3 regions of the Comamonas sp. NyZ500 genome follow, and region 2 is predicted to be linked to each of the others. Evidence: riboswitches for the same ligand, from Rfam matches in the RefSeq annotation. Region 2 holds a riboswitch; each other region holds the start of a gene.
What was found. Region 2 has a riboswitch for glycine ahead of JAO85_RS22510 (trimeric intracellular cation channel family protein). Riboswitches for the same ligand answer to the same signal wherever they lie in the genome.
Positions count from the first base shown of each region.

Region 1: linked by a shared signal. The riboswitch ahead of gcvT (glycine cleavage system aminomethyltransferase GcvT) and the one ahead of JAO85_RS22510 (trimeric intracellular cation channel family protein) in region 2 are both predicted to bind glycine.
Region 3: linked by a shared signal. The riboswitch ahead of JAO85_RS04240 (D-amino acid dehydrogenase) and the one ahead of JAO85_RS22510 (trimeric intracellular cation channel family protein) in region 2 are both predicted to bind glycine.

Region 1 covers NZ_JAEIJE010000001.1:581,761-586,520, reverse strand. Annotated here, with positions in the region: gene JAO85_RS02600 (DHA2 family efflux MFS transporter permease subunit) at 1-813, shown strand, start outside; gene JAO85_RS02595 (hypothetical protein) at 883-1,212, opposite strand; gene JAO85_RS02590 (MBL fold metallo-hydrolase) at 1,363-2,445, shown strand; gene JAO85_RS02585 (energy transducer TonB) at 2,459-3,049, shown strand; glycine riboswitch at 3,138-3,248, shown strand; glycine riboswitch at 3,268-3,393, shown strand; gene gcvT (glycine cleavage system aminomethyltransferase GcvT) at 3,458-4,594, shown strand; gene gcvH (glycine cleavage system protein GcvH) at 4,717-4,760, shown strand, end outside.
Region 2 covers NZ_JAEIJE010000023.1:13,634-18,393, forward strand. Annotated here, with positions in the region: gene mnmC (FAD-dependent 5-carboxymethylaminomethyl-2-thiouridine(34) oxidoreductase MnmC) at 1-127, opposite strand, end outside; gene JAO85_RS22510 (trimeric intracellular cation channel family protein) at 289-954, opposite strand; glycine riboswitch at 1,007-1,126, opposite strand; glycine riboswitch at 1,140-1,232, opposite strand; gene JAO85_RS25830 (hypothetical protein) at 1,993-2,115, shown strand; gene JAO85_RS22520 (hypothetical protein) at 2,377-3,081, shown strand; gene JAO85_RS22525 (hypothetical protein) at 3,217-3,375, shown strand; gene JAO85_RS22530 (hypothetical protein) at 3,445-3,639, opposite strand; gene JAO85_RS22535 (GntR family transcriptional regulator) at 3,951-4,703, opposite strand; gene JAO85_RS22540 (sigma-54-dependent Fis family transcriptional regulator) at 4,708-4,760, opposite strand, start outside.
Region 3 covers NZ_JAEIJE010000002.1:144,207-148,966, reverse strand. Annotated here, with positions in the region: gene JAO85_RS04245 (amino acid permease) at 1-1,300, opposite strand, end outside; glycine riboswitch at 1,844-1,943, shown strand; gene JAO85_RS04240 (D-amino acid dehydrogenase) at 2,115-3,383, shown strand; gene JAO85_RS04235 (amino acid permease) at 3,484-4,760, shown strand, end outside.

The DNA of each region.
Region 1 (4,760 bases), on a different contig from region 2:
TTTGCCGTGTTCGTGGTCTGGGAGCTGACCGACGCCCATCCCGTCGTCGATCTGCGCCTGTTCAAGAGGCGCAACTTCGCGGCCGGCTCGATCGCGCTGTCCATCGCCTACGGCCTGTTCTTCGGCAATGTGGTGCTGCTGCCGCTGTGGCTGCAGCAATGGATGGGCTACACCTCCACCTCGGCCGGCCTGGCTCTGGCGCCGGTGGGACTGCTTGCCATCCTGCTCACGCCCATGGTGGGCCGCAAGGTCGGTGTCTGGGATCCGCGCAAGATGGCCACGATTGCCTTCATCGTGTTTGCCATGGTGCTGTGGATGCGCTCGAAGTTCACCGTGGAGACCGACTTCGCCCATATCCTGATTCCCACGCTGATCCAGGGCGGCGCCATGGCCTTCTTCTTCATTCCGCTGACCACCATCACGCTGAGCGGACTGACGCCGGACCGCATTCCGGCCGCCGCAGGCCTGTCCAACTTCGTGCGGATCACGGCCGGCGCCATGGGCACCTCGATTGCCACCACGCTCTGGGAAAGCCGGGCTTCCATGCACCATGCCCATCTGACCGAGTTGCTGGTGCAAGGCCAGGGCACGTTTGCCAGCACGGTCAAAAATCTGCAGGCAGCGGGCATGAGTGCCGAGCAGGCCTATGTCCAGATCAACCGGCTGATCGATCAGCAGGCCTTCACGCGGGCTGCCGACGACATCTTTCTGGCATCGTCCTTTCTGTTCCTGAGCCTGATCGTGCTGATCTGGTTCACCAAGCGCCCGGCCTCTGCCGCAGGAGCCTCCGACGCGGCCGCTGGCGCACACTGATTAACTTCAGACAAAATTGGCTGAAAATTCTTGAATCACAAGCGTTTTCAGCTATTTTTTTGATAGCCCCTAAGTACCATCAGCTTGCTTGTCCAGGCGTCGCAAAAACACCTGCAGCTCCTTGACGACCTGGGCATCGCCCTTGGTCTGGGCGCAGCTCAGCCCTTGCTGCCAGGCGGCGCGCGCGGCCTGTGCATCGCCCAGCGCCAGCTCCACCTTGCCCAATTGCTTCCAGGCGACGGAGTATTCGGCATCCAGTGCCGTGGCCTTACGCAGATGCTCGCGCGCCACGGCCATCTGCTCGTCGTCGGCATAGGCCTTGCCCAGGGTATAGCGCAGCAGCGCACCATCCTTGCCGGCCGCCAGCATGCTCTCCAAATTGTGAACCATGGGATTCATGTGCATTTGCTCCTCAGACAGCGAGTGTCGCATCCGCCCCGAGAAAGCAGCTGAATGGCCGTGCCTGTGTTACGGCCTCTTGCAAGCCGGCTCTTGCAGCGCTGCAAACCGTCCCAAACTGCGGCCAATGTCTCAATAAGGCGCCTGATCTTGTTTCGCAAACCAAGTCTCTCCACCTCCATCACCGACTACGAGGACTCGCCTCAGTATTCGGGCGGGCGTTTTCGCAACACGCATCCGCGTCCGGTCAACAGCCCCAAGCCAGATGCCGGGACGCTATGGAAGTTCTTCTTCAACAAGCCGACCGATTCCCAGCCGGGCAAGGCGCTGCCCATTTTGCCGCTGAGCACGACCGAGCTGAACCTCGCGCCCGAACGCAGCCTGTATCGCCTGGGCCATTCGACCTTGCTGATGAAGCTGCGCGGCGGCTGGTGGTTGACGGACCCCGTGTTTTCCGAGCGCGCCTCGCCGCTATCGTTTGCCGGCCCCAAGCGCTTTCATGCCCCGCCGATTGCCCTGGACGAGTTGCCTGCCTTGCGCGGCGTGCTGCTCTCGCATGACCACTACGACCATCTGGACCGCGCCACCATTCGCGTGCTCGCGCCCAAGGTGGGAGTTTTTCTCTGCCCCTTGGGAGTGGGAGACAGACTGGTGGCCTGGGGCGTGCCGGCCGACAAGATCGTGCAGCACGACTGGTGGCAGGGCAGCGAGGTCGACGGCCTGCGCTTCACGGCCACGCCGGCCCAGCATTTCTCGGGACGCAGCCTGCGCGACGGCAACCGCACGCTCTGGGCGTCCTGGACCATAGAAGATCGCCAGGCCGACAGGCCGCTGCGCGTCTTCTTCAGCGGCGATGGCGGCTACTTCGACGGTTTTGCCGAAATCGGCAGGCACTTCGGCCCCTTCGATGTCACGTTGATGGAGACCGGCGCCTACGACGCCCACTGGCCCTATGTCCATATGCATCCGGCGCAGACCGTGCAGGCACACCGGGATCTCGGCGGCCAATGGCTGCTGCCCATACACAACGGCACTTTCAACCTCGCCATGCATGCCTGGTGGGACCCCTTTGAGCAGATCCTGAATCTGGGCAGGCAGCACGGCATAGAGATCGCCACACCCATGATGGGCGAGCGCCTGGACCTGGATACCCCCCATGCCGGATCGCCCTGGTGGCGCGCCTGCGCCGAGGCCGACAGCAAGGGACTGGATCTGCGCCCCGCGCAACCCTGAAGGTGCAACCCGCATGGCCGACAATGTCCTCATGGACATTTCGCGCACCTCACACCTTGCCGCCGCCTGCGCCGCGTCTCTGACCGCCTTGCTGCTCGGAGCCTGCTCCCACCTCTTCGATGGCAGCCAGCCCAAGCAACCGCCGACTGCCGGCATCTCGAGCACAGTTTCCGGGCAGCCGGAGCCGACGCCGGCTCCGCCACTGGACACGCAGCACAGGCGGCCACAGAGCATGGAATGGCCTGCCTGGATCAAGGCAGACTGCACACCCCCCGCCCAGCTCGATCGGCAACCGCAGCCACGCCGCCATACCACGCCTTTCATCAGCGCCCACTGGTTTCCGAACGGGCTGGAGACCACGGTGGTCTTCCGCCTGGAAGTCACGGTCCAGGGCGAACTCGGCCGTGTGGCCTACCAGCCCGCCGATACCGATCCCCGCATCGTGAAGTCCATCATGCGCTCGCTCGAACGCTGGAAGTTCAAGCCCGGCATGCGCCAGGGCCAGCCCGTGACGTCCTGCTTCGAGCAGCCCTACCAACTGGTGTTTCCGCGCCAGGAGATCGATGTTCCTCGAACGCCCGCCATGAACACAGAACCGCAGTGAGACCGCAAGCTCAATTCCAGCGATCTGTGCTCGAAAACCCCAGAATCCATCCGATTCGGTGGTGCAAGCCCCTTGCCCACCGCTAGAATCGCCAAGGTCAGGAGAGAGTGCCTGCAGCTTGAAGCTGCCTCGCACCGCCGAAGGCGCAGACCCCCAACCCGGTGTCAAAACGCTCAGGCAAAAGGACTGACAAGCGCTGCAAGGTGTGCAAACCTGCAGCGTCCCTTGCTGGAGAGAGATGCAGGCCGTCATTTCGTATGTGCGCCGGCATCCACCGAAGGAGCAAACTGCCCGATGCAATGCGTGCAGTGAATCTCTCAGGTAAAGCGGACAGCAGGGCAAGCCCGCCACGCATGGCCCAGCCATGCATGGCCACTCATTTTGGTTTGACCACCGGAGCGCTTGCCTGTGACTGCTGCTGACACCTCTTCCGATCTGCGTTCCACACCGCTGTTTGCACTGCACCAGAAACTGGGTGCCCGCATGGTGCCGTTTGCCGGCTACGCCATGCCCGTGCAATACCCTCAAGGCCTGATGGCCGAGCATCTGCACACGCGCAAGGCTGCCGGCCTGTTCGATGTCTCGCACATGGGCCAGTTGCTGTTGCGCGGCCCCGATGCCGCCGCCGCGCTCGAATCGCTGATGCCCGTCGATGTCATGGACCTGGGCCTGCACAAGCAGCGCTACGGCCTGCTGCTCGATGAACAAGGCGGAATTCTCGACGACCTGATGTTCGTCAACCGCGGCGAAGATCTGTTCCTCATCGTCAACGGCGCCTGCAAAGAGGCCGATATCGCTCATATCCAGAGCCGCATCGCCAGCCGCTGCGAGGTCGTCCCATTGCCCGATCGCGCCCTGCTGGCCCTGCAAGGTCCGCAAGCTGCCACAGCCCTCTCGCGCCTGATTCCCGGTGTGACACAACTGGTCTTCATGACCGGCAACCACTTCGACTGGCAAGGCCATGCGCTCTACATCACGCGCAGCGGCTATACGGGCGAGGACGGCTTTGAAATCTCCCTGCCCGGCGAAGCTGCCGAAGCCTTTGCCGAAGCGCTGCTGGCACAGCCCGAGGTGGCCCCCATCGGTCTGGGCGCGCGCAACTCGCTGCGCCTAGAAGCCGGACTTTGCCTGTACGGCAACGACATCGACACCAGCACCACGCCGGTCGAAGCCGCGCTGAACTGGGCCATGCAGAAGGTTCGCCGCACCGGCGGCGAGCGCGAGGGCGGTTTTCCCGGTGCGGCCATCGTGCTGGAGCAATTGCAGAACCCTCAGTCGCTGCGCCGCAAGCGCGTGGGCCTGATCGCGCTGGAACGCATTCCCGTGCGCGAGCCCGCCGTGCTGGAAAACATGGATGGACAGCATATCGGCCACATCACCAGCGGCCTGCTCAGCCCCACGCTCAACCAGCCTGTGGCGCTGGCCTATGTCGAGCCCGACTATGCCGCCATCGATACGGAAATCTTCGCCATGGTGCGCGGCAAGCCCGTGCCCATGAAAGTGGTCGCCACGCCCTTCGTTCCCACCCGCTACTACCGCGGCTAGGTCTGCCGCCGCGCATGAGACGGGCCAGTTTGCCAAACAGCGGCCAGAACACCGCTAAAGTGCGAGCTGGACCTTTCTCAAACAACACCCGATTCCCCTGAATCCCCCATCTGGAGCCTTCCATGAGCATCAAGTATTCCAAAGAACACGAATGGATCAACGCCGC
Region 2 (4,760 bases):
CTGCATCGGCCCAGGCAACTGGCAGATCGCAGCCACCGAGAAAAACCTGGCGGGCCTGGTCGAGGCCGCCGAACTCGCTGTGATAGCGATCGCCGAATCTGGAACTATAGGGGGTGCCATCCGGCATCCATGTGATCGGTTCAGACATGGAAAGTGAAACTACATGGGTAATGCATGGCGCAGTCTAGTTCAGAGCAGCCAAGCAAGGGCCGCCCCGCAGCGATGGCTGCGTCCCCCTCCTGCTTAGCAAGAGAGGGGGAGGCGCGCAGCGCCACAGGGGAGTCTCGATCACTCCCAGCGCTGCTGGTACGAAAAAACCGGCAGACGCCATTTGAAACGAATGGCGGCCAGACGGAAGGCCAGGCCGCCGGCAAAACACACGATGGTGCTGATATTGGGGCTGACATCCAGATAGCGCAGGCCCAGGAACATCAGGCATACCGACAGCGACACGCTGGCATACAGCTCGCGGCGGAACACCACGGGGACCTGGTTGCAGAGCACATCGCGCAAGATGCCGCCGCTGATGCCGGTAATCATGCCGGCCATGATGATGACGATGGTGGGGTAGCCCAACTCCAGCGCGGTATTGCAGCCGATCAGCGAAAAGGCGATCAGGCCCATGGCGTCCAGCAGCAGAAACACCTGCTTGAGCCTGTGCATATGGCGTGCAATCACGGTGGTCAGCAGACCGAAGCTGATGACCAGATACACATATTCAGGGTGCTGGGTCCAGCCGATGGGGTAGTGGCCCAGCACCATGTCGCGGATGGTGCCGCCTCCCAGGGCTGTGACAAAGGCGATGACGACGACGCCGAAGATATCCATATTGCGCCTGCCTGCGGCGAGTGCGCCGGACATGGCTTCGGCGGTAATGGCCACCAGATAGATGACCAGCATGACGGTGAAGTTGGAGGCCTGGAACGAGTCCAGCAAAGAGACGGAAGGAAGCATGAAGGCACTTGAAAATAGACCAGCCACTCACATCGGCGGGAGTGTCCGGCTTGCCTCTCCCGCTGTCCTTTTACCTGAGAGTTGCGCATGAGCACCTTCGCGGTGGACATGCTTGCCCCTTCGGTGAGCCCTGCAGACTTGTGGTTGCGGGCTGCTCTCCAGTTGGCGATATCCGGGTCCTGTCAGACCCACCTGCGGTACTTATTGCCTGAGCGATTATGGGAGTTTGCGCCTTCGGCGGGAACCCTTGAAAGGCTCCGCTCTCCCGCGGGATGGGCGCGATTTTAGCCAGTTTCAGCGACTCTATTCGGGTTAATACCTGTATTGGTGTGGTTCTGCGGCTGCCGGCTGGGGGAGCGGAAGGCCGGTCTGAACCCGCCATGGCTCGCACAAGCCCGCGTCTTCGTCTGTGAAGCCGCCCGCCGTGAAAAACTCATACGCACGACATCAAAGGCCAAAAAGCGCAAAGCTCGTCAGAACGAAGACCATTGCGCTTCGTTTGGCCAGCACTGTGCTGACCGGCGCATCCCCACGGCCATTTTTAAGAATCTTCTTATGCCGTTCGATCGAGTCCGTTCCTATCCTTATCCACTTCAGATCAAACGGTCACGGCGAACCCCGGCGTTCGTGCAGGGCCGCAGCGTGTCTCCACACGCTTGCAAAAGGAGATGGGATGGGAGATTGGCTTCGACAGGCGCGTTGGGCCTTGTTCGGCCTGCTGGCGCTGATGGTGCCGGCGTCCGCACAAACGAAAAACAGTGCCGAACAGGAGAACGCCGCGCAGGAGCTGCTGCGCCAGCAAGAGCGTGAGCGGATACTGCGCGAGAAGCAGGAGACAGCGACCGATGTGCGGTTGCAGCCGGCGCAGGCTCCGCCGCCGGACCGGCTTCCACCGGAAGAAACGCCATGCTTCCCGATTGAACGCATCTGGCTTGATGGCGAAGACGCCTACAGATTCTTCTGGTCCCTGAAAGCGGAGCGGCCGACCCCGGCAATGACCCCGCCACGGGGCGCTGCCTCGGCACCGGCGGCATCAACATGGTCATGGCGCGCGTGCAGAACGCAGTCGTCGTTCGCGGCTTCGTCACCACGCGCATCCTCGCCGCGCCGCAGGACCTCACCTTAGCCGGCAATTTGTGCAACAACGCCCCCCAGTGGTAATCTGGGCTGGAACGTGCATTGGCTCATTCGAGGCGTCCTGAGAGTGCAGGTTTTCGTTCCGCCCCTTCCGATTCAGCGATCCGAATTCGGAGAAGGCATCGCATGAATCGTTCCGCGACCGTGCTGAACCCAAATGGTGTGTATGCCGAGCGGTACTTGCCTGCAGATGCCAGAGCAAAAAAGCGCGGCAGAAAAGCGTAGATTGAATTTCGGAGTCCACTCGGTCTGTCCGAGCGGAATGAATGTCCGGCAGCGGAGAAAATGAAAAATACGTCCAACGTTGTCAGGGTTTGCAGAGTATTCGATTTTGACGAAAGTCCTGCTGAAATCTACGCAAAGCTATGCCAGAGTTTGTCTTTGCTTCCTGCACCTTGGGGGCTGGCGAATGTGGATGTCATCACATTTGAAGACCGGCCCGATTGGCCTATCCATGAAGTGAGCTATCGACTTCACGAGGAGGTCAGTGGCCTTGAAATTGGACTTTTAAGCCGGAGGTATCGGCGAAATTCAGAGGCGCTTCCATGCCTTGAAGACTACATGACTGTCGAATTCAATTCCGCGAAAAATGGAGCCGACCTGAAGTATGTTTTCGATCAGGTGATCCCCCTCTACATACGCAGCTTTGGTGCGTTCTTCGCTGCGGTGGAGGACATGGATGTGCTGGCTGAAGAGGAAGACGAATTCTGGAGATCAAGTGATGAAGAGCGTATGCAAGTCCGGGCTCAATCCGGTCCACGTAGACAAGAGTGCCTTCACATCAGGCAAGTGAACTACTGGGCCAGAGAACAGTGCAGCAACTACTTCGGACTTACGCCAGAGCAGGTGGTGGGCATACTCAGCGACCACGTCGCCCGTGCGGATGTACTTGAGGAGGGCGCCTATATTGTTGTCTCGTACGACCCACTGACCTCGGAGCAGGCGCAAGCAATTACCTCTGCATTGATGCCTTTGCTGAAGACACGGTGAAGTACTTGAACGGGGTAGTGTCTTCGCTGCGTGCAGTGAGCCTGGGCGATTTTTTAGCCAGCCGACCTTGTCGGTAGCCCAAAGTACAACCTAACCGTCAATCCACGACACAGCAGCTCTAGAGAGCATTCCGTCATGGCTTACGACTTGCACTTGGTTAGAACTAGCAATTGGTTGGATGCCACCGATGCCCCAGTCACCAAGGAAGATGTTGATGCATTGCTCTTATCTGACGCCGAACTTGCCTGGTCAATGGACTACATCGACATGAAGCTTGAGGGTGAAGCAAAGTGATTCCATCTTATCGAATGGAAGGGCGAGCCCTTTTTTGGGTGGTACAAGGACCAAATCAGGTTCAACAGCTCAGATCAAGATGCGCTCATTAAGCTGATTGGTATGGCCGACGCGCTTAATGGCGCACCATGCATAAAAGCGCTCGGGAGATAGGGATTTAGCAAGTACCAGGTGGCCCCACTGATCCACCGCTTGCACTTGGTAGAACCGCCTGGAAAGATCGACGCCCACTCGCACGATGGGCCCATCGGTCAGCTCAGTCATGGCATTCTCCAGTTGAATCCGATGGGACTTTCGAGCATCCATGCTGATCATTGGGCATCAGCGCAGAACTAGGAAAGTCCTTTCGTATTCGTTCTGAGACGGTCGCGTCCCGGCCAAAAGCGGAAGTCGGCTTGATTCATGCAAGCCTCTGACGAATGCTGGCCTACGGAGTTATTCGTGGTCAGTGGCCTGAATGGCAACGGCAATCGAGTGATGGACTGCTCTTAGACAGGTAGACATACCCTGTCTATCCTCTGGCACTTTCCTATCCAGCACAGACGGATATCAAAATGATAAAACTGTGCTGCAGTTCATACCTCCCCTTCCGGCCGGATGCCAGGCAACACCAGTTTGCCTTCCCGCATGGCCTGCAGCAGCAGATGGGGGGTGGTGCAAATATGGGCTTCCAGGGCCAGGGCCGCGCGGGCCTCGTGGCCAGCCATGGCGAGCTCGAAGATCTCCTGGTGCTCGGCATGCACATCGCGGGTGAGCGCGGGCTGCTCCATGGCGTAGCAGCGGTAGCGCTCGCTATGGCGCGCCAGCAGGCGTAGCACCTTCAATGTCCAAGGGGATGCATAGCCGGAGAGCAGGGTCTCGTGAAAGCGCAGGTTCAAGGCCTCCCACTGGCGGCGGTTGTCGCTGGACAGCGGTTGCTCGGCTGCCGAGAGCTCGTCATAGCTGGCCTGCAACTGGGACCGCCAGGCCGCGTCGCCATGGCGTATGGATTCACGCAGTGCATGGGTTTCGATATGTACCCGCAGGCGGGTGATGTCCTGCAGGTCGTCCATGGCGATGGTGGAGACGCGAAAGCCGCGCTGGCCTTCGGTTGTGACCAGGGCATCACTGACCAGGCGCGTCAACGCCTCCCGCAAGGTGCCTGCACCGACCTCGTAAGCCTGGCGCAGATGCTCTATGCGCAGCTTGCTGCCAGGCAGCAGGCGGCCTTCGACAATGTCGGTGCGCAGCCGGGCATAGGTTTGCTCGGTCAGGGTGCGCGATGCCTCGCCGCCGCTGGATTCAACCTCGGGCAGGGCCAGGCATTGCATAAAGGATTTCTTGGCCAAGCGTTTACTCCTCGGTACCTGTTGTGCGTTCGCGGATGCGTGAGAGCCGGTAGCTGA
Region 3 (4,760 bases), on a different contig from region 2:
CAAAGATGGGACCGAAGGGGAAGGCGCCGGCCTTGTAGGGCAGCAGGCCCACATCATGACCATGCATGACATAGCCGCGACGGAAGCGGTAGTGGCTGACGGCAATGCCCAGCCAGACGATGAACTCCGTCATGCCGGCCAGGTTCAGCAGCCAGATATAGACGGCCTGCGGGCTGTAGAGCGAGGAAAACAGGCACAGGCTGGCGACCAGCGTGCTGCCGATCAAGGCCACCAGCGGCACGCCGTTCTGGGTCAGCCGGGAGAAGATGCGCGGCGCATTGCCCTCGGTTGCCATGTTGTAGAGCATGCGCGTGGCCGCATACATGCCCGAGTTGCCGGCCGACAGCACTGAGGTCAGGATCACCGCATTCATCACCGTGGCCGCCGACAGCAGGCCCGCGTGCTGGAACACCAGCGTGAACGGGCTCACGGCGATATCGGCCACATCGGTGCGCAGCAGCTGCGGATCGGTATAGGGAATCAGAAAGCCGATGACGACAATGGCCAGCACATAGAACAGCAGAATGCGCCAGAACACTTGGCGAATCGCGCGCGGCACGTTCTCGCGCGGATTCTCGGATTCGCCCGCCGCCACGCCCACCAGCTCCGTGCCCTGGAAGGAATAGGCCACGATCATGGCCACGCCCACAAAGGTCGCGAAATTGCCGACGAATGGCGCATCGCCCGTGGTCCAGTTCTCGAAGCCGGGTACATGGCCGTTGCTGATGATGCCGAACAGAATCAGCACGCCGGTGATCAGAAAGGCCACCACGGCCAGCACCTTGATCAGCGCGAACCAGTACTCGGCCTCGGCAAAGCCGCGCGCGGAAAACGCGTTCAGCCCCACCATCAGCAGCAGGAACAGGCCGCTCCAGACGATGCCGGGCACATCGGGAAACCAGTAGGCCATGACCAGTTGCGAGGCCACCAGGTCCACCGCCACCACCACGGCCCAGCTGAACCAGAAGTTCCAGCCCAGCGCAAAGCCGAAGCCTCGATCCACATAGCGCGAGGCATAGGTAGAGAAAGAGCCGGCCACAGGCATGAAGGCAGCCAGCTCGCCCAGGCTGGTCATGATGTAGTACACCATGATGCCGATGAGCAGATAGGTGAGCACGGCACCACCAGGGCCGATTTGGACGATGGCCGAGCCGGAGGCCACGAACAGGCCCGTTCCGATGGCGCCGCCAATGGCAATCATGCTCAGGTGGCGCTGCTTGAGCACCCGGTGCAAGCGGGGCTGGTTATCGTCACCATCACCAGTCGGCGCGAGCTGCTGGCTTGAGTTGGGTTGGGACATAAATGTCTTGTTGTAATGGTTTGCGCCCATCCGGACAAAACACCCAACCATCCCGCAGGCGCTGCGACAGGCAACGCAAAAAGGCGACCATGACGGTCGCGGGCAACAAGGACAAAGGAACGAAGCCATGACAGCAGAACGCCATGGCGGATAGGCCAGTTGCATCCTGAATCGGCAGCCACCCCAGTCGGGTGCTTCAATGGCAAAGCGGTGATATCGCCGGGCCCATTGACAGGCAAAGACGATATTTTGCCCAAATCCACCGCCGACCATGACCCGCCATGCCAATGCAGGGGCTGACTCTGGGGCTGCTCGGCGGCACTTGACAGCGTCTATCGCTATGAATTTAGAAGCGCACTGCGCTTTAATAAATTCATTTTCATAGATAAATAATCAATATTCCCTTGAGGGATAAGCGGCAGGCGCTATCAAATAGCATGGACCCGACATGAGCAGCCATGGCTGGGCCCTGGCGCAGAAGTCTAGAAAACCCGTATATCCAGGCGCCGCCGTTCTTCCTACATTTGCCCACAGGCTCTCAGCCCGGTGATGCCGAGAGAGACTGCAGCGCAAACTTGGCGCATGCAGCGCCGAAGGAGCAACCGCCCCGGAAACTCTCAGGCCAAAGGATCGGCATCGCTTTCACACACTCTGAAGAATGTCCGGACGTCATCGTCCGCCGGGCATACCGAAGGAGCAAGCGAGCAGCGCCGCAAGGCCCTGCCTCGTGAATCTCTCAGGTCCAGAACAGAGGGGGCGTTCGCTGCGCATGTTGCGCACGGGCTCCACCCTTGACGTTTCTGGAATCTGAATCATGAAGACAATCGCCGTCATCGGCGGTGGCATCACGGGCGTGACCACCGCCTACGCCCTCGCACGCCGCGGATTTTCCGTCACCCTGTTCGAGAAGCAGCGCTATGCCGCCATGGAAACCTCGTTCGCCAATGGCGGCCAGCTCTCGGCCTCGAACGCCGAGGTCTGGACCCATTGGTCCACCATCGTCAAGGGCCTCAAGTGGATGCTCAAGAGCGATGCTCCGCTGCTGCTCAACCCCAGGCCCAGCTGGCACAAGATTTCCTGGTTCTGCCAGTTTCTCGCTGCCATCCCCCATTACGAGAAAAACACCGTGGAGACCGCCTGGCTGGCGATTGCGGCACGCGAGCACCTGTTTGACTGGGCGGCCAGCGAAGGCATTGACTTCGATCTGAAGCAAAAAGGCATCTTGCATATCTACCGCGACCGAGCAGGCTTTGAGCATGCGGGCAAGGTTTCCCGGTTGCTGGCCAAAGGCGGTCTGGAGCGCCGCGCCGTGACACCGCAGGAGATGCGCTCCATAGAGCCGACCCTGTCCGGAACCTTCTATGGCGGCTACTTCACCGAGAGCGACTCCACGGGCGACATCCACAAGTTCACCAGCGGCCTTGCCGCCGCCTGCGAGCGACTGGGCGTGCAATGCCGCTACGGCCAGGAAATCGTGTCGGTGAACAGCAATGGCAAGCAGGCCAGCGTGACCGTGCGCCAGGGCCTGGAAACCGAGACCTCGACTTTCGACGCCATGGTGGTCTGCGCAGGCACGGCCAGCCGCGCCCTGGCCGCCCAGCTCGGCGACAGCGTCAACATCTACCCGGTCAAGGGCTATTCCATCACGGTCAATCTGCCGGACGAAGCCAGCCGCGCCGCAGCCCCCGTGGTGAGTCTGCTGGACGACGAGACCAAGCTGGTCACCAGCCGCCTCGGCGACGATCGCTTCCGAGTTGCCGGTACGGCGGAGTTCAACGGCTTCAACAAGGACATCCGCGCCGACCGCATCCGCCCGCTCATCGAATGGGTTCAGCAGTGCTTCCCCGGTGTCAGCACGCGCAGCGTCGTTCCCTGGGCGGGCCTGCGCCCCATGATGCCGGACATGCTGCCGCGCGTGGGCCCTGGCAACAAGCCCTGCGTGTTCTACAACACCGGCCACGGCCATCTGGGCTGGACCTTGTCGGCCGTCACCGCCGACATGGTCGGCGACCTCGTGCTGCAGTCCATGGGCAGCGCCAGCAGACAGCCCCGACCGGCCACGCTAAGCACCGCCAGCGCCTGACCACGACCTGAAAACCTCATCAACAAGCCAGACACGGCAGCCGCAGCGCCCCGTGAGGGGCAGCTGTTGCCGTGTGAATGGCAAAACGGAGACATACAACATGAGTCGAAATCATCCAAGCGCAGCCGGGGAGTCGCTGCAGCAGACAGGGGAGCTGGAGCGCGGCCTCAAGGACCGGCACATCCAGCTGATCGCCCTGGGCGGTGCCATTGGCGTGGGCCTGTTCCTGGGCTCGGCCAAGGCAATCCACAAGGCCGGGCCGCTGCTGCTGGTCAGCTACGCCATCGCGGGGCTGGCCATCTTCTTCATCATGCGGGCACTGGGCGAGTTGCTGGTGCACCGCCCGGTGGCCGGCTCTTTTGCTACCTATGCCGAAACCTATGTCAGCCCCTGGGCCGGATTCGTCACCGGCTGGACCTACTGGTTCACCTGGGTGGTGACGGGCATGGCCGAGCTCACGGCCATAGGCATCTACACCCACTACTGGTTTCCGGCCATTCCGCAATGGGTTCCGGCGCTCGCCACCCTGGCCGTGCTGCTGGGCGTGAATCTGATTGCGGTCAAGGTCTTCGGCGAGCTGGAATTCTGGTTCGCGCTGATCAAGGTCGTGACCATTGTTGCCACGCTGGTGCTGGGTGTGGCCATCATCACCACGGGCTGGGGACCGCTGGGCCAGACGGCAAGCTTCGCCAATCTCTGGTCGCACGGCGGCTTTGCGCCCGTGGGCATGGTGGGCGTGGTCTTCACCTTGCAGATCGCCTGCTTTGCCTATACCGGCGTGGAGCTGATCGGCGTGACGGCCGGCGAGGCCGAGTCGCCCGAGAAAGTGCTGCCTCGCGCCACCAACAGCATCGTCTACCGCATTCTGATCTTCTATATCGGCGCCCTGATCGTCATCATGTCGCTGGTGCCCTGGAACGAACTCAGCCCCGACATGAGCCCCTTCGTCCATGTCTTCGACAAGCTGGGCATTCCCGCCGCTGCCGGCATCATCAACTTCGTGGTCATCACCGCCGCAGCCTCTTCGTGCAACAGCGGCATCTTCAGCACGGGCCGCATGCTCTATACGCTGGCGCAATTCAAACAGGCGCCCGCCAGGCTGGGCAAGGTCAATTCACGCCATGTGCCGGCCGCCGGCATTTTGATCTCTGCAGCCTTCATGCTGGTCGGCGTGGTGCTGAACTATCTGGTGCCCGAGGAAGCCTTCATCTACGTGACCAGCATTGCCACCATAGGCGCCGTCTGGACCTGGGGCATCATCGTCTTCTCCCATCTGCGCTATCGCCGCGCCGTCAGCCTGGGTCATGCCGCAGCCGTGGCCTACCGCATGCCCGGCGCGCCGTTCACCAACTGGTTTGTGCTGGCCTTTCTGGCCGT